DNA from 3 places in the Janthinobacterium sp. 75 genome. Region 2 is predicted to be linked to each of the others. Evidence: predicted binding sites of a transcription regulator. Region 2 holds the regulator's gene; each other region holds the start of a gene.
The links. The regulator FNR, encoded in region 2, switches genes on or off when oxygen is low (the NO sensors DNR and NnrR bind a similar motif). The targets are predictions, from matches to a motif close to TTGATNNNNATCAA.
Positions count from the first base shown of each region.

Region 1 (5,750 bases), 4.1 Mb from region 2:
GACGTGCAGCCCGAACTGGCTGGTGCTGGCGCCGCCATCCGCGCCTGGCCTGGCAGCGGCATCGACGACCGCCATGTCAGCGCCTACACCCTGTTGCTGCAGCAACTATCGCGCCTTGGCGGCGCGGCCAGCCAGCAGGCGCACCTGGCACAAGTGCTGCACGACGGCGACGCGCCGCTGCAAGCCCTGCTGGCCGCGCTCGACAACTTGCTGCTGCTGTACGACAAAAGCGGTGATAACGAGCGCGACATCGTGCTCGGCTTGCTGGACGTGGACATCGCGTATGCCGACACGCCGCAGCAGCGCCTGCTGGCCGTGCTGGCGAAAAACATGCAGCAAAGCAAAGCCGAGGAATATCGCCTGATTGGCCTGCGCCATACGCTGGCGCGCCGGAAACTGGCGGCACTGGGGCGCGAACACGCCCAGCTCGCTGCCGCCCTCACCACCACGGAGGCACGATGGACGGATCGCTAAGCAGCGAACGACGCGAAGCGGCTCTCAGCAGCGCCATGCGCGTCGAGCAACTGGCCGATAGCCTGTCGCAGGCGGCCATCACCCTGCATGGTGCCGTCATGCGCGCCATCCGCAAGCGCGCCAGCCAGGGAGAAAACGGTATCAGCCACAGCCAGGCACAGGCCGTCTTCGCCCTGGAAGTGGCACTGCGCCAGCAAGCCAACCAGCTGTATGCCGATGCCGCCGGGCATACGGTGGCCGGCCTGGAAACGGCGCAGCGCCACCTCAGCGGCCTGCTCGACACGGTGCGCCTGCGTATCGCCCGCAACGACGACGTGCGGCACTGGATCAGCCTGGCGACGAGCTTGTTGCACCTGGGCAGCGCCGTCCTCGCCGGCAATCCCGAGCGCATCCTCGGCACCCTGGGCAAGGTACGTGAGCGGTTGCAGGAGATGGCGCCGGACTGATTGAATTTGGCCGGCGAGCGCCTATACTGGGACGTCCCGGCCTGGCAATCGTGTCGGCGGGCCAACCAAAGGAGGCCAATATGCGTATCGAACCGTATTTGCAATTCAATGGAAATTGCGCGCAAGCGCTGGAATACTACCGCCAGCACCTGCATGGCGACAGGCTGTACCTGATGCCGTATCGGGGCTCGCCAGCCCAGGACCAAGTCAAGGAAGACTGGTACGACAAGATCATGCACGGCTCCGTGCAGTTGGGTCCCACCATGCTGATGGGCTCGGACGGTGGATGTACCGAAGATGGCGCCAAGGGCATGAGCGGCAGCGCCGTCTGCCTGACCCTCGACACGCCCGAGGAAGCGGAACAGGCCTTCAACGCGCTGGCGCGGGACGGCAATATCCAGATGCCGCTGGAGGAAACATTCTGGGCCAAGCGCTTCGGCATGCTGAAAGACCAGTTCGGCGTCGCCTGGATGGTCAACTGCCTGAAGGACCCAGCTTAGAACGGCCCATGCCTGCCTGCGTCGCGTCAAACGCGGCGCAGGTAGTGGCGCAAGCAGAGCTGCCAATCTTGGATTACCATGATGACAATAAGCTCTTACCGGGTGATGACCATGAATGGATTGCCGCAAGACCAGCTGCAGCACCTGCAAGGCGTGCTGGAGCAACGCAAGCTGGCGTTGCTGGAACAGATAGAGAACGAAGCGGCCGAAGCGGATGCGCGCGCCTCGCTGCTCAATGAAATCGAAGCCTCGCCGGCCGACAACGCCAGCGTGCGCACCTTGAACGACCTCGTCAGCGAAGCGGCCGAGCACAATCAGGCACAGCTGGCCATCATCAAGCACGCACTGGTCAAGGTTGCCGATGGCAGCTACGGCCTGTGCGACAACTGCGGCGAAGCCATTGGCCTGTCGCGTCTGAATGCGCGCCCCGAGGCGCTCCTGTGCATCGATTGCCAGACACGGCTGGAAAAAGCCCAGCGCTCGCCACCATGACTGCGCAACAACAAAGGGCAAGGCATCACTACCCTGCCCCCTGTTGTCTAGCAACTGCCATCCGTCTGTCCGCCAGCGTCTGTGTGCCGGCTGGGTGGACGGGTCTCCTCTACTGCCATTGCCCTGCTGCAAGCTGCACGCTTGCCTGACTCAGCTCGCCTGACTCAGCTTGCTTGACTCAGCTTGCTTGACTCAACTTGCTTGACTCGGCTTGATTAACTCATGTGCTGTCCGCCATTGATGGCGATGTTTGCGCCCGTGACGAACGCCGCCTCGTCCGACGCCAGGTAGGCCACCAGGGCCGCCACCTCGTCCGGTTCGCCCAGGCGACCCAGGGGAATTTGCGGCAAAATCTTCGTTTCCAGGATATCGGCTGGCACGGCCGTCACCATCTGCGTGCGCAGGTAGCCGGGCGAGACCGTGTTGACGGTGATGCCGTGGCGCGCCACTTCCAGCGCCAGCGCCTTGCTGAAGCCATGCACGCCCGCCTTGGCGGCCGCGTAGTTGCACTGGCCAAATGCGCCCTTCTGGCCATTCACGGACGAGATATTGATGATGCGGCCCCAGCGCTTGGCCAGCATCGGTTCGAGCACCTGCTTGCTCATGTTGAACAGGCTGTCGAGATTGGTGCGCATGACCTCGGCCCAGTGCGGCAATTCCATCTTGCGCATGCTCTGGTCGCGCGTGATGCCGGCGTTGTTGACCAGCACGTCGATGCGGCCAAACTGCGCCAGCACGCCTGCCACGGCTACGCTGCAGGCATCGAAATCGCTCACGTCGAGCGGCAAGGGATGAAAATAATACTGCTGCGCCTGTTGCTCGTCGAGCCAGCTTCCGACGCGCGCATTGCCAGGCGTGTGCGCCGCCACGACGGCAAAGCCCGCCGCATACAGCCGGCGGCACAAGGCCGTGCCCAGCCCACCCATGCCGCCTGTGACCAGCGCTACCTTCTGTTCCCTCATTGCTGTCCCTCCCCGCTTGTTATGGTTATTCTGCGTGGGATCAAGTGTAGGAGCAGTTCTTATCGCCAGCTTTGCGCCAGATCAAGTGCTCAGCCTGATGCAGTCGTGCGCGGCCGGCACCCCGGATTGTGCCAGAATGGCCACTACTGCACAGCGAGAGGCCAGGCCATGACGTATAAGACCGTATTGCTCCACATCGACGACAGCGCCGGGCGCGCAGCCCGCATCGAAACGGCCGCCAGCATCGCCCAAGCTTGCGGCGGCCACCTGACGGGCGTAGCGCTGACGGGCGTGTCGCGCCTGCTGTACCAGAACCAGCCCGACCTCGATGCCGACCCGAACCTGAGCTTGCACCTCAATTTCCTGCGCGAACGGGCCACGCGCGCCCTCGACGGTTTCGAACAACAGGTGCGCGCGGCCGGCGTCGCCTCGTTCGAACAGCGCGTGCTCGACGACGAGGCGGCGGGCGGCATCAGCCAGCTGGCCCGCTATGCGGACCTGGTCGTCATCAGCCAATACAATGCCAAGGATAAATCGCCGTCCGTGATGCGCGACTTTCCCGCCTATGTGCTGCTGCATTCGGGCCGCCCCGTGCTGATCGTGCCGTATGCGCCGCCGCTTCCCCTGCTGGCGCCGCCGGCGGCCGCGCGCAATGTGCTCATTTCCTGGAATGCCAGCAAGGAAGCGAGCCGCGCAGTGAGCGCCGCCCTGCCCCTGCTGCAGCGCGCGGGGCAAGTCCACGTAGCCATCTTCGATGCCCAGGTGCATGCCACCGAGCATGGCGAACAGCCGGGCGCCGAGCTGACGCACTACCTGGCGCGGCACGGCGTGGAGGCGCGCCTGCATTTGCTCGATGGCGGTGGCGTGCGGCGCGGCGATATCGGCGAAGCGCTGCTGTCGCAGGCGGCCGACCTGTCGGCCGATTTGCTGGTGATGGGAGCGTATGGCCATTCGCGCTTGCGCGAGACCATCCTGGGCGGCGTCACGCGCACGATACTGCAAAGCATGACGATCCCCGTGCTGATGGCGCACTAGGCCTTGGGAGAGACGGCAGGGCTAACCGCCCTGCCAGGGCTGGCTGCGGATCTTCGCCACCTGGCGCTGCGTCAGCCACTGCCACAGCTGCAGAGCGGCGTCCTGCGGCAGGGCTGACATATGGCGCGGACTGGCCAGGGCGATTTCGCAATCGCGGTCCGACCATTCCTCGAAAGTAACTTCGCCTCCGCTAGCGACCTCGACCTGATACATCAAGCCGTCGTCGTAGCCAAAGCGTAACAAGACAGCGGCCGGACTACCGTCCGGCGTGACGCCGCCGCGGTAGACTTCGGCCAGCGCATCGGCCAGCTGTGCCGGCGAGGGCGCGCAGATGTCGCGCCCATCGGCCCGTGTCAGAATGAACCATGCCTGTGTCATGACGCGACCTCCTATTCATACTCGTTAGCATGCGAGGCAAGTACTACAGGCAGTCACCTTGGTCCAGTGTCACTACGGGCGCGCGGAAACTATCCCTGTCGGCATTGATTACCAATACTAACAAGGATCATACCTAAAATTCGTACGGCGCGGCATTTAAGCATATTGCACGGCTGGTGCGCAGGCTCACGCCACCAGCACGGGAATGCTGAGCGGATCAAAGTCGTACCAGTCGCCATTGGCAATCGTGCCTTCCGCTTCCTCGATATGCTCGGCGCCCAGCCGGTGCATCACCTCGAGCGCCCGTTCGCGCTCGTCGAGGCCGCCCAGTGCCACGGCAATCAGCATGCCCGGATGGCGTGGCTGGCGGCGGTTTTCGCCGTTCTTGTCGCCATGCTTCTCGGATTCGCCCGCCTCCTTCATTTTATTGAAACTGTAGAGCGAGCCCACGTGGGCGCCCACCAGCGCTCCCACCACCGGGCCCAGCGGCCCCGTCGCCAGGGTGGCGGCCGCGCCGATGCCCGCGCCCACGGCGGCCCCGACGGCCACGCCTTCGACCACGCCCTCCGGCGTCTCTTTGGCCCCAGGCGACACGTCGCGGTCGCCGCCAAACGCGTGCAAGTCGTGCTGGCCCGGCTGGTTGACGAAGAAGGCGCTGATGCGGCTATCGGGAAAGCCCGCCTGGTTCAGGGCGGCGCGCGCGGCGTCTAGCTGCTCCTGCAACTGAAAATGACCTGCAATGATGCGTGACATGATACGGCCCTCCTGGTCGGCTGCGGGCGCACCATGCGCCACTCTTCTAGAGTGCGCTCACCGACAGCGAAATACCGTTCGCTTGCGCACACAGCCGATCATGCGGACACGCTGAACGGGCTGCGGATATCGGACAGGAACTGTTGGGCGCGCGCATGTTGCGGCCGCGCAAAGAACTCTTCGGGCGTGGCCCGCTCCAGCACTTGCCCGTGATCCATGAACCAGACGCGGTCCGCCACCTCGCGCGCGAAACCCATCTCGTGCGTGACGCATACCATCGTCATGCCGCCCTGCGCCAGGTCGCGCATCACTTGCAGCACCTCGCCCACCATTTCCGGGTCCAGCGCGCTGGTCGGTTCGTCGAACAGCATCAGCGGCGGCTGCATGGCCAGCGCGCGGGCGATGGCCACCCGCTGCAGCTGCCCGCCCGACAGGGCAGCCGGCATGGCGTGCGCCTTGTGCGCCAGCCCCACCCGTTCCAGCAGGGCCAGCGCCCGCTCTTGCGCTTCGCGCCGGCTGAGGCCGCGCAAGCGCTGCGGCGCCAGCGCGCAATTGTCCAGCACCGATAAATGGGGAAACAGGTTGAATTGCTGAAACACAAAACCGATGTGCGAACGCAAGGCATTCACGTCCAGCCCCGGAGCGTAAATGTCCTGGCCCGCCACCGTGATGCGGCCCGAGGCGATCGCCTCCAGACGGTTGATGGTGCG
Region 1 is NZ_SORD01000001.1:5,071,044-5,076,793, forward strand. Features, by position in the region: gene C8C89_RS23045 (hypothetical protein) at 1-474, shown strand, start outside; gene C8C89_RS23050 (hypothetical protein) at 459-920, shown strand; gene C8C89_RS23055 (VOC family protein) at 1,001-1,420, shown strand; gene C8C89_RS23060 (TraR/DksA family transcriptional regulator) at 1,499-1,912, shown strand; gene phbB (acetoacetyl-CoA reductase) at 2,128-2,874, opposite strand; gene C8C89_RS23070 (universal stress protein) at 3,043-3,909, shown strand; gene C8C89_RS23075 (hypothetical protein) at 3,931-4,287, opposite strand; gene C8C89_RS23080 (glycine zipper domain-containing protein) at 4,474-5,040, opposite strand; gene C8C89_RS23085 (amino acid ABC transporter ATP-binding protein) at 5,139-5,750, opposite strand, start outside.
Region 1: a site for FNR is predicted at 2,946-2,959, ahead of C8C89_RS23070 (universal stress protein). Genes of this name have one in related genera too.

Region 2 (5,750 bases):
CCTTGGCCGTGGCCAGGCCATCCATCACGGGCATGTGCCAGTCGGCCAGCACCACGTCATACGGTTGCTGCTGCGCCAGGCGTTCGCGATACAGTTCGATGGCGGCAAAACCGGAGTCCACTTCGTCGGCCAGCCAGCCCCAGGCCTCGATCAGCTTGACGATCAGTTCGCGTGTAGTGCGGTTATCGTCGGCCACCAGCAGGCGCAGCTGGCCCAGGGCCGGCGTGCGCCGCGTCTCGGCCGGCTGCTCCAGCATCTCGAAGGGCACGCTGAACCAGAAGCGGCTGCCCTTGCCTTCGCTGCTGGCCACGGCGATATCGCCGCCCATCATGTGGATCAGTTGCTTGCTGATGGCCAGGCCCAGGCCCGTGCCGCCGAAGCGCCGCGTGATGCTCTGGTCGCCCTGTGAAAAGGCGGAAAACAGTTGCTGTTGCTGCAGTTCCGTCATGCCGATACCCGTGTCGCGCACTTCGAAGCGCAGCCAGGCGCGCCCGTTTTCTCTCTCGGCCAGGCTGACGGCCACCACCACTTCGCCGCTCTCGGTGAACTTGATGGCATTGCCGGCCAGGTTGACGAGGATTTGCTGCAGGCGCTGGGCGTCGCCCACGAGGCGCCGTGGCACGTCGGGCTCGACGGCGATGGCCAGTTCCAGCTCCTTCTCGCCCGCATTCATCGTCATCGTCGTGGCCAGGGTATTCATGACTTCGTCAAGGTCGAACTCGACGGGCGACAATTCCATGCGGCGCGCTTCGATCTTCGAATAATCGAGCACGTCGTTGAGGATGCCCAGCAGCGACTGGCCCGCCACGCGCACCATGGTCAGATACTTGCGCTGTTCCGTGTCGAGCCTGGTATTGCCCAGCAAATAGACCATGCCCAGCACGGCATTGAGGGGCGTGCGGATTTCATGGCTCATGTTGGCCACGAAGTCGCTCTTCGCCCGGTTGGCCGCCTCGGCCCGGTCGCGCTCCAGTTCCAGTTCCGCCGCGCGCGATTCGAGTTCCTGCTGCAGGCGGTCGCGTTCGCACATCAGGCCGTTGAACGCCTCCGTCAGTTCGCCGATCTCGTCGCGCTGCTGCACTGGCACGGGCGTGAAGCGGCTGCCGCTGGTGCGCAGGGCCAGCAGGGTGTCGCGCAGGCGCACCAGCGGCGACAGCAGGCGCACGGTAACCCAGCCCAGAACAAAAGCGGCCAGCAGCGAAGCGAGGATGCTCCACAGCACCAGCCGGTACAGCACGCCATCAAACGGTTCGAAGGCATCCTCGATGGGTAGCGAGGCGGCCAGCAGCCAGTTCACCGATTTCAGGCGCTTGAAGCTGTTGACGGCCGTGATGCCGCGGCTGTTGGTGCTGACCATGCTGCCTTCGCCATCGTCCTTCAGCATCTGGGTGGTCGTCAGGTTGGCGTTCGGCTGGCGCGGCTGCAGCAAACGGCTGGTATCGGGGTGCAGCACGTAGCGCGGCACGGCGCCGCGCGTGAGAATGAAGTAATAGCCGCTCTTGCCGATCTTTTCCGAGCGCAGGCGCCCCAGCAGGTTGTCCTTGTACAGGCGCAGCACGCCGATCACCACACCGGCTACCTTGCCATCGGCGGTGAGCACGGGCGCCACCATCTGCACGATGGGCATGCCGCTCGATTTGCCCAGCATCGGCTCGGTGATCATGGGCTGGCGCGTGCGCAGGACGGTCTGGAAATACTCGCGCTCGGCAACGTTGATGCCCGCGCGGCCCGTGACCAGCGGCATGTCGGCCACGATGGCGCCTTGCGCATCGAGCACCAGCACGTCGTCGAACAGCACCAGCATCGAGCGGCGCGCATAGTATTCGCGCAGCTTGGCGGGTTGGGCGATCAATTCCGGCGGCTGCTGCCTGGCCGTCAGGGTGACGATTTGCAGCAGCATGCCCAGCTTGTCGTCGAGCTCGGCGGCGGTGCGGGTGATCAGGGCAGATTGCTGGCTCAGCAGTACTCGCGTGAAGTCAGCGCGCATGTGCTGCAACTGGATCATGGTGACCAGTGCAATCATGGCGATCGAGGTCAGGCTGGTGGCCAAGGCGACTTTTGCTTTGATGCCGAGAGGCTTCATGATTTCCTTTTCAGTACCGGGCGGCACAGGCGGCAGATAATGCTGTCAGGAATTTTCCTATCAATACATCAACTTGGCAAGCGGTGCCGCGCAAATTGCCCTCGCTGCAAGGGCTTTTGACGATGTTGCCATATAATTAAAGTCAGAACGTCGTTTATTCAGCGCAATTGGGGTGAAATTGGCACACGGCAACCGTGTATGCAGTAAACTCGGTATTGCATTTTCTAAAAGGTATCGACATGACTGAAGCGCTTCTCACTCCCACCTTGCCCACAGTGACCGTGGAAGCGTTGCGTGCGCGATGCTCGACCTGCAGCATGCATCAATTGTGCCTGCCGATGGGCCTCGATGTGGGCGACATGGACAGGCTGGACCAGATCATCGGCCGCCGCCGCAAGATCGTGCGCGGCGCCTCGCTGTTCCGCATCGGCGACTCGTTCCAGAACCTGTACGCGATCCGCCTGGGCCACTTCAAGACGTACCAGATCAATCCGGGTGGCGAAGAGCAGGTGACGGGCTTCCAGATGGCAGGAGAACTGCTGGGCATGGACGCCATCAGCGCCGACCGCCACCACTGTAATGCGGTGGCGCTGGAGGATAGCGAAGTGTGTGAAATCCCGTTTTCCAGCCTGGAACAATTGCTGGGCAGTATGCCTACCCTGCTGCGCCATTTCCACCGGATGATGAGCCAGGAAATCACGCGCGAGCAAAGCGTCATGCTGTTGCTGGGCAATATGCAGGCGACGCAGCGCTTTGCCGCCTTCATCGTCAACCTGGCCTCGCGCTATGAGGCGCGCGGCTATTCGGGCAGCAATTTCCAGCTGCGCATGTCGCGCGAGGAAATCGGCAACTACCTGGGCCTGACCATCGAAAGCGTCAGCCGCTTATTGTCGAAATTCAAGAAGGAAGGCTGGCTGCGCGTCTCCAACCGCGAGATCGAGATCTTGCAGCCGGCCAAGTTGAAGGCCATTACGGCCGGTACGGACGTCTGCAAGTAAGTCTTACAGCTCTTCATCCGCGTGCAGCGCGATGCTGCGCTGCAGCGGCCAGGTCCAGATGCCGGACAGGCGCCACTCGCGTTTGTCGTTTTCCACCAGCACTTGCCAGCGGCTGCGCTCGAGCATCGGCAGCGCTACCGAGAAGTTGCCGGCCGCATCGGGCTGCACCAGCAGCTTGATATCTTTTTCCGGCAAGGTCGCATGCGCCAGATGCAGCTGCAGCGGACCCTGGTAAGCCTTGCCGAAGCTGTGCACGGAACCACTGAGGCGCGCTGACGCCACGTCATACGACAGGCTGGTATCCATCGCCAGGTCGCTGGCGACAGTATCGCGCCGCAAGTCCTGGTTGATCGCCTTTCCCTGCTTGTAGTAATCGCCCACCACCAGCGCATCAGGCTGCGTAAACGCGATATAGCCCATGAAGCTGCCGACGACCACGGACAGGCCGGGACCGATCATCAGCAGCCATGGCCAGCGATGCTTGTACCACGGGGCAACGGGGGCTTGCAGCTTGAGACTGTCGGACATGATATTTCTCCTGTTTAATCGGCCAATCCCCATCCGGGGACTGGCCTTCCTACATTAGCGCGGTACGATGAATACCGCGCTTTCACGCACATGCAACGATGGGTCGTCCAGCGAGTGCAATTCGATCGCAATCTTGTTCGAACCCTTCTCGCCCACGCCGTGCGGCACGCGCAGGCGGATCGGCCAGCCCAGCGTTTCCGTCGGCTGCAAGGTCACTTCTTCGCGCGTCAGCAAGGTCAGGCCCTGCAAGCCGGAAGCGCTGATTTTAAAATGCTGGGTTTGCTCCGAGGTGTTCATGATCTGCAAGCGGTAAACGTTTTCGATCATGCCGTCTTCCACTTCGCGTCCCATCGAACCGCGGTCGCGTATCACGTCCATTTTCAGGGGCGTGCGCAGGGCCAGCGAAGTACACACGGCGATGATGATCAGGGCCAGGATGGAAGTGTAGATCAGCACGCGCGGGCGCATGGCGCGCTGGCGGATCTGCTTCGAACTGAAGTTGTTTTCCATCGCATGGTCGGTACTGTAGCGTACCAGTCCCCGCGGCCGGTCGACCTTGTCCATCACGCTGTTGCAGGCGTCGACGCAGGCGGCGCAGCCGATGCATTCATACTGCAGGCCGTTGCGGATATCGATGCCGGTCGGGCATACCTGCACGCACAGGGTGCAGTCGATGCAGTCGCCCAGCTTGTCGTTGTTGCCGGCCTTCTTGCTGATGGCGCCACGTGGTTCGCCGCGCTTGGCATCGTAAGTGATGATCAGGGTGTCCTGGTCGAACATGGCGCTCTGGAAGCGCGCGTAGGGGCACATGTATTTGCACACCTGCTCGCGCAGCCAGCCCGCGTTGCCGTAGGTTGCCAGGCTGTAGAACAAGACCCAGAACCATTCCCAGGGACCGAAATTGAGGGTGGTCACCTCGCGCGCCAGTTCCTTGATCGGCGTGAAATAGCCGACAAAGGTAAAGCCCGTCCACAGGGCGATGGCGCCCCATGCCAGGTGCTTGGCCGTTTTCTTGAAAGCCTTGCGCACGGAGGGTCCCTGCTTGTCGAGGGCCATGCGCGCGCTGCGCGTGCCCTCGATGCGGCGTTCGACCCACAGGAAGATTTCCGTGTATACCGTTTGCGGGCAAGAGAACCCGCACCACACCCGCCCGGCGATGGCCGTGACGAGGAACAACAAATACGCACAGATGATCAGCAGGGCCGCCAGATAGATGAAATCCTGGGGCCACAGCACGACGCCGAAAATGTAGAACTTGCGCGTGGTCAAATCGAACAGCAGGGCTTGCCTGCCATTCCAGGTCAACCACGGCAAGCCGTAGAACGCCAGCTGGGTAAGCCATACGCATACCCATCGCCAGGTAGCGTAGCGTCCTTTGGCCTCGCGAGGGTAGATTTGCTCGCGGGCCGCATACATCTTGATGACTTGAGGTTCCATTACGTCATTTCACGGGCGTCTGGGGATTCGACAGGCTCCAGACATACGCCGACAGCACGTGTACCTTGGACTCGCCGAGGAAATCGCTGAAGGCCGGCATGGTGTTGTTGCGTCCCTTGCGGATGGTTTCCATGATGGTATCGGCACTGCCGCCATACAGCCAGATCTTGTCCGTCAGGTTAGGCGAACCGAGCATCTGGTTACCCTTCGCATCGGCGCCGTGACAGGCCATGCAGGCGCCGAACTTGGCCTTGCCTAGCACGGATTTGACGGGGTCCGAGGTCGAGCCGGATAGGCTCAGCACATAATGGGCCACGTTCTCGACATCCTTTTCGGAGCCCAGGGCGGCGCCCATCGGTGGCATTTGCCCATTGCGGCCATGCATGATGGTGGTCTTGATGATGTCGGGTTCACCGCCATACAGCCAGTCCTTGTCGGTCAGATTGGGGAAGCCCTTGTTGCCGCGCGCATCCGAACCGTGGCATTGCGCGCAGTAGGTCAGGAACAAACGCTGGCCGATGGCATGCGCCTGCGGATCGGCGGCCACCGTCTTCAAGTCCTGGCTCAGGTACTTGTTGAACAGGGGGCCGTAGTCGGCTTCCGCCTTCTTCAGCTCTTCCTCGTACTGGCCCGTCGATTTCCAGCCCAGGCTGCCGGCATAGTTGCCCAGGCCCGGGTACAGGAACAGATACGCCAGGGCGAAG
Region 2 is NZ_SORD01000001.1:976,621-982,370, forward strand. Features, by position in the region: gene C8C89_RS04590 (response regulator) at 1-2,083, opposite strand, end outside; gene fnr (fumarate/nitrate reduction transcriptional regulator Fnr) at 2,323-3,081, shown strand; gene C8C89_RS04600 (FixH family protein) at 3,085-3,609, opposite strand; gene ccoG (cytochrome c oxidase accessory protein CcoG) at 3,664-5,046, opposite strand; gene ccoP (cytochrome-c oxidase, cbb3-type subunit III) at 5,051-5,750, opposite strand, start outside.

Region 3 (5,750 bases), 650 kb from region 2:
GCGTGATGCCGCTGCCGGCCGCGAACGCCAGGTAGTGCTTGCGGTTGACGCAGTCGAGCGGCACGTTGAAGTGCCCCATGGGCGGCATCACCTCGATGGTGGCGCCAGCCTTCAAGGTGTCGTTCGCCCAGGTGGAAAAAGCGCCGCCCGGCGTGCGCTTGATGGCCACACGCAGAGTGCCATCCTGCACCGCAGAACAGATGGAATACGAGCGGCGCACGTCTTCCGCATTGATATTGGCGCGCAGGGTCAGGTGCTGACCCTGCTGGAAGCGGAACTGCTGCTGCAGGTCGGCTGGCACGTCGAAAGTGACGGCGATGGTGTCGCGCGTTTCATTGCGCACGTTCGCCACGGACAGCGGATAAAATTTACTCATGCTTCATCTCCAGTTTCTTCGGAACGTGTGCCTGTTTTTTTTAGTGGCACTTGAAGTAGTCAAACGGTTCGCGGCAAGCCAGGCATTTGTACAGGGCCTTGCAGGGCGTGGAGCCGAACTGGCTGGTCAGCTGCGTGTGCGCGGAACCGCAATTCGGGCAGATCACCTCCAGCGTCGGCATGGGCTGGCGCTTGACACCCCCCTTCAAGCCGCTGATGTCGATCACCTGCTGCTGCGGCGGGGCGATGCCATAGCCTTTCAGCTTGGCCTTGCCCGCCTCGCTCATCCAGTCCGTGGTCCAGGCGGGCGCCAGCTGATTCACCAGTGTCACCTTGGCCACGCCATGGCTGCGCAAGGCATCCGTGACGGCATCGGCGATTACCTGCATGGCAGGGCAGCCCGAATAGGTGGGCGTGATCGTCACGATGCACTCGTCGCTGCTGACCACGTCGACGGCGCGTACGATGCCCAGGTCCACCACCGAAATGACGGGAATTTCCGGGTCCGGCACGTCGCCCAGCCAGGCCCAGACCTGGGCGGCTTCCAGCGCTGCCGCGGGCGCGTTCATTACCACTCCGCCCCGGGATAGGCGCGCTGCAGGAATTGCATCTCGGCCAGGATGAATCCCAGGTGTTCCGTGTGCGTGCCCTGCTTGCCGCCCTTTTGCATCCAGGCGTCGGGCGCCGGCATGGTCAAGGTGGCTTCGTCGAAAATCTCGGCCACGTGTTCGAGGAAGGCCTGGCGCAACACGTCCGATGGCGGTGCGATGCCGTTGGCAAGCATGGCCTGGTCGACGGCGTCGTACTTGAACATCTCGCCCGTGTACATCCACAGCTTGTCGGCCGCCGCCTGCGTCTTGGCATGGCTGTCCGCCGTACCGTCGCCGAGACGCACGATCAGGTCACCGCTGCGGCGCAGGTGATAGGTCACTTCCTTGATCGACTTCTGCGCCACTTCGACGATGCGTGGATCACTGCATTTCGCCAGTTCCAGCAGCTGGAAGTAGTGCCAGGTATCGAAGAAGAACTGGCGCATCATGGTGTCGGCGTAATTGCCGTTCGGCTGCTCCAGCAGCAAACAATTCTTGAAGTCGTGGGCATCGCGCAAAAAGGCGATGTCATCTTCGTCGCGGCCTGCGTTTTCCAGTTCGGCCGCATAGCTGAACCACAAACGCGTCTGGCCCAGGAGGTCGAGCGCCACATTGGTCAGCGCCATGTCCTCTTCCAGCGCGGGTCCCTTGCCGCACAGCTGCGACAACTGCTGGCTGAGAATCAGGGCATTGTCGCCCAGGCGCAAGAGGTAATTGACTTTGTCATCCATTGCAAGCGCTCCCATCACAGGTTCTTGACTTCTTCCGGCATCGGGAAGAAGGTGGGATGGCGGTACACCTTGCTGTTCGACGGCTCGAACAGGGCACCCTTGTCGCCGGGGCTGCTGGCCACGATGTCGGCCGCGCGCACCACCCAGATGCTCACGCCTTCATTGCGGCGCGTGTAGACGTCGCGCGCATGGTTGACCGCCATGGTGGCGTCGGAGGCGTGCAGGCTGCCCACATGCTTGTGCGCCAGGCCGTGCTGGCTGCGGATGAAAACTTCCCACAATGGCCATTCTTTGCTCATGTTGCTCTCCCCTATCTGTCTTATGTATTTACGCTGCCGCTTTGACTGCGGCTTGTTTGTCTGCATACGCGAGCAAGGCATCGCGGAACCATGCACCGTCTTCATACGCCTTGACCCGCGTTTGCAGGCGCTCGCGGTTGCACGGGCCATTGCCCTTCAGGACATTGTTGAACTCGGACCAGTCGATTTCGCCAAATTCATAGTGGCCCGTCTCCGCATTGAACTTCAGGTCGGGATCGGGCACGGTCAAGCCCAGGTACTCGATTTGCGGCACGGTCTGGTCGACCATGCGCTGGCGCAATTCATCATTCGAGAACAGCTTGATGCGCCATTGCGCCGATTGGGCGCTGTTGACGGAGGCGGCGTCGGACGGACCGAACATCATCAAGGACGGCCACCACCAGCGGTTCAGCGCATCCTGTGCCATGGCTTTCTGTTCTGGCGTGCCCTTGCACAGTGACATCATGATGTCGTAGCCCTGGCGGGCATGGAATGATTCTTCCTTGCAGACGCGGATCATGGCACGGGCATACGGGCCATACGAGCAGCGGCAGAGGGGAATCTGGTTGATGATGGCAGAGCCGTCGACCAGCCAGCCGATGGCGCCCATGTCGGCCCACGACAGGGTGGGATAGTTAAAGATGCTGGAATACTTGGCTTTGCCCGAGTGCAAGGCAGCAAGCAGATCGTCGCGCGACACGCCCAGGGTTTCGGCAGCGCTGTACAGGTACAGGCCGTGACCCGCTTCATCCTGAATCTTCGCCAGCAGGATGGACTTGCGTTTCAAGGTCGGTGCGCGCGTGACCCAGTTACCTTCGGGCAATTGACCGACGATTTCCGAATGCGCATGCTGCGAAATCTGGCGGATCAGGGTCTTGCGGTAAGCGTCCGGCATCCAGTCCTTGGCTTCGATCTTGATACCTTCGTCGATACGCGCCTGAAAAGCGCGCTCTTCCGCCCCCATGTCATCGATGGAACGGACGTTCTTGAGGCCGGTTTCAACCATTTGTGCGTACATGATCTGTCTCCCATGTCTTGATTTTGCGCAGCAATGCGGTGCGATGAACAGATAATACGATACAAAAAACGATTTGCATACACTTGATGTGAGTCATTTTAAAAATTCGTATCTTGTGCGGCTTTTTTGTGCGTATGATATTGCTGATGAGAAAACACTGCGAAGTGCCACCAGCGCTTCCTGCAAATTATTGACGCGCTACCCGCGCAGCCAAGTAAACTGCTGCTTTTATTGAATCGACCGCAACACGGCCAGACCGGAACCACATGAAGAACACCCGCTGCACGGCATGGATAGCCGATTTCCTGGAAAGCGACCCACCGCGCTCGAAGTCCCTGGTGATGACCATTTTTGGCGACGCCATCGTGCCGCGCGGCGGCGCCATCTGGCTGGGCAGTCTGATCGACCTGCTGGCACCATTTGGCGTAAATGACCGCCTGCTGCGCACCAGCGTGTTCCGCCTGGCGCAGGAGGGCTGGCTCAGCTCGCAGCGCGACGGCCGCCGTAGCGCCTATACGATACGCCCGGAGGCGCTGGTCCGCTTTGAGCGCGCTTATCGCCGCATCTATGCGCCACTGGTCGTGCACTGGGATGGAAGCTGGACCCTGGTGATCGGGCCGGCCGGAAGCATCGGCGCCGCCGAGCGGGGGGCGCTGCGCAAGGAATTATTGTGGGCTGGCTATGGATTGATCTCTCCCGGCATCTTTGGCCATCCGGCCAGCAACTCGGAGGCGCTGGAAGACATCCTCGTGCGCAACGACGTACAAGGCAAGCTGTATGTCTGCCACACTACGGAGTTGCCGGATGTCAGCACACGGCCCCTGCGCGACATGGTGGGAGAATGCTGGGACTTGTCGGAAGTGATGGCCGGCTACGAAAAATTCATCGCCAGCTTCCAGCCGCTACTGACCCTGCTACAAGAAGAGCCCGTGTTCGATGCCGAGCAAGCCTTCGTCATCCGCTCGCTGTTGACGCACGCCTACCGCCGCGTGCAGTTACACGATCCGCAACTGCCCGTCGAACTGCTGCCCGAACCGTGGCCCGGCACGCAAGCCTATGCGCTGGCGCGCGACCTGTACCGCCTCACCTATGCGGCGGCCGAAGACCATATCCTGGCCACATTACGGCGCGAGGATGAGCACGCGCCAGACGTGGAGCCCTGGTTCTACGAACGTTTCGGCGGCCTGAACACCTGACAAAACGTCCATGGCGGCGTTGCAGGGCCTGGGCGTACGTTCGTACTGCCTGCGGCCCCGCGCCTTGCCCTGAACATTTTTCAGGCGTTCAGCAAGCGTCGTTATCAAACTTTCATTGCTTGGCGACGACCTGCTTGGCCCCCGCCAACAAGTCCTGCCCCAGCTTTTCCAGCGCATTGGCCTGCACCAGCATGGTGTCGAGAATGGCGGCATTGAAGGTGAATTCGGCCGGTGTCGTATAGCCGGGAAAACGCAGAATGCGCAGCAATTCCTGCAAGGTCGTTCCCTTGCCCAGGTGCGCCAGGGCGTCGCTGAGGGCGCTGACTTTCTTTTCCAGTTCGCGTAAATGTTTGCCGTTGTCATCCATGATGCTCTCCCCGTGTTGGAGCTTCCACCTTAGCAAAGTACATCCGTCATCGTTTGCGCCAGCACAAAGGCCACCGCAAAACAGGTATCATCGCGCCATTGCACACGATGCAAAACCCATACGTTTTTATCAGGAACACTCATGACCATTAAAATCAGCCAGCAATTCGACGCCGGCGCGATCGAGGTGCTGCGCGCCGACGATGCCCAATCCATCGAGCTGAACATCCGCAAGGATTCCCACGCCGACATCACGCAGTGGTTTTATTTCCGCCTGCAGGGCGCGCAAGGCGAAGCGTGCACGATCCGCTTCATGAATGCAGGCAAGTCGGCTTACCCGGACGGCTGGAAAGACTACCAGGCCGTGGCCAGTTATGACCGCGAAACCTGGTTCCGCGTGCCAACCAGCTTTGACGGCACGGTGATGACCATCGAACACACGCCGGAAGAAGAAAGCGTGTATTACGCCTACTTCGAACCGTACCCATGGGACCGCCACCTGGCCCTGATCGACAGTGCGCAAGCGTCGCCGCTGGTACGCTTGATCGACCTGGGCAGCACCGTGGAAGGCCGTGACATGAATCTGCTGGTGGTCGGCGACGCCGATGCCGAGAAAAAAGTCTGGGTCATCGCGCGCCAGCATCCAGGTGAAACGATGGCCGAATGGTTTGTCGAAGGCATGCTTGAAGCATTGCTGGACCAGGCCAATCCCTTTGCCCGCCAGTGCCTGCAAGATGCCGTCTTCTACGTGGTGCCGAACATGAACCCGGACGGTTCCGTGCATGGCAACCTGCGCACCAACGCGGCCGGCGCCAACCTGAACCGCGAATGGATGACGCCGACGATGGAACGCAGCCCGGAAGTGTTCCTGGTGAAACAGAAAATGCATGAAATCGGCTGCGATCTGTTCCTCGACGTGCATGGCGACGAAGGCTTGCCTTACGTCTTCGTCGCCGGCAGCGATGCGCTGGAGAATTTCACGCCAGCACAAAAAGCCGAGCAAGACCGCTTCATCGCCGACTTCAAGGTGGCCAGTCCCGACTTCCAGGATGAGCACGGCTATGAAGACGGCCCGTTCACGCCGGAAGTGCTGACCATGGGTTCGCCCCACATCACGCACGCCTTCGGTTGCCTGTCGCTGACCCTGGAATTGCCGTTCAAGGACAATGCCAACG
Region 3 is NZ_SORD01000001.1:1,629,409-1,635,158, reverse strand. Features, by position in the region: gene paaE (1,2-phenylacetyl-CoA epoxidase subunit PaaE) at 1-376, opposite strand, end outside; gene paaD (1,2-phenylacetyl-CoA epoxidase subunit PaaD) at 417-944, opposite strand; gene paaC (1,2-phenylacetyl-CoA epoxidase subunit PaaC) at 944-1,711, opposite strand; gene paaB (1,2-phenylacetyl-CoA epoxidase subunit PaaB) at 1,711-1,995, opposite strand; gene paaA (1,2-phenylacetyl-CoA epoxidase subunit PaaA) at 2,024-3,013, opposite strand; gene paaX (phenylacetic acid degradation operon negative regulatory protein PaaX) at 3,280-4,209, shown strand; gene C8C89_RS07470 (hypothetical protein) at 4,322-4,576, opposite strand; gene C8C89_RS07465 (M14-type cytosolic carboxypeptidase) at 4,718-5,750, shown strand, end outside.
Region 3: a site for FNR is predicted at 3,097-3,110, ahead of paaA (1,2-phenylacetyl-CoA epoxidase subunit PaaA). Genes of this name have one in related genera too.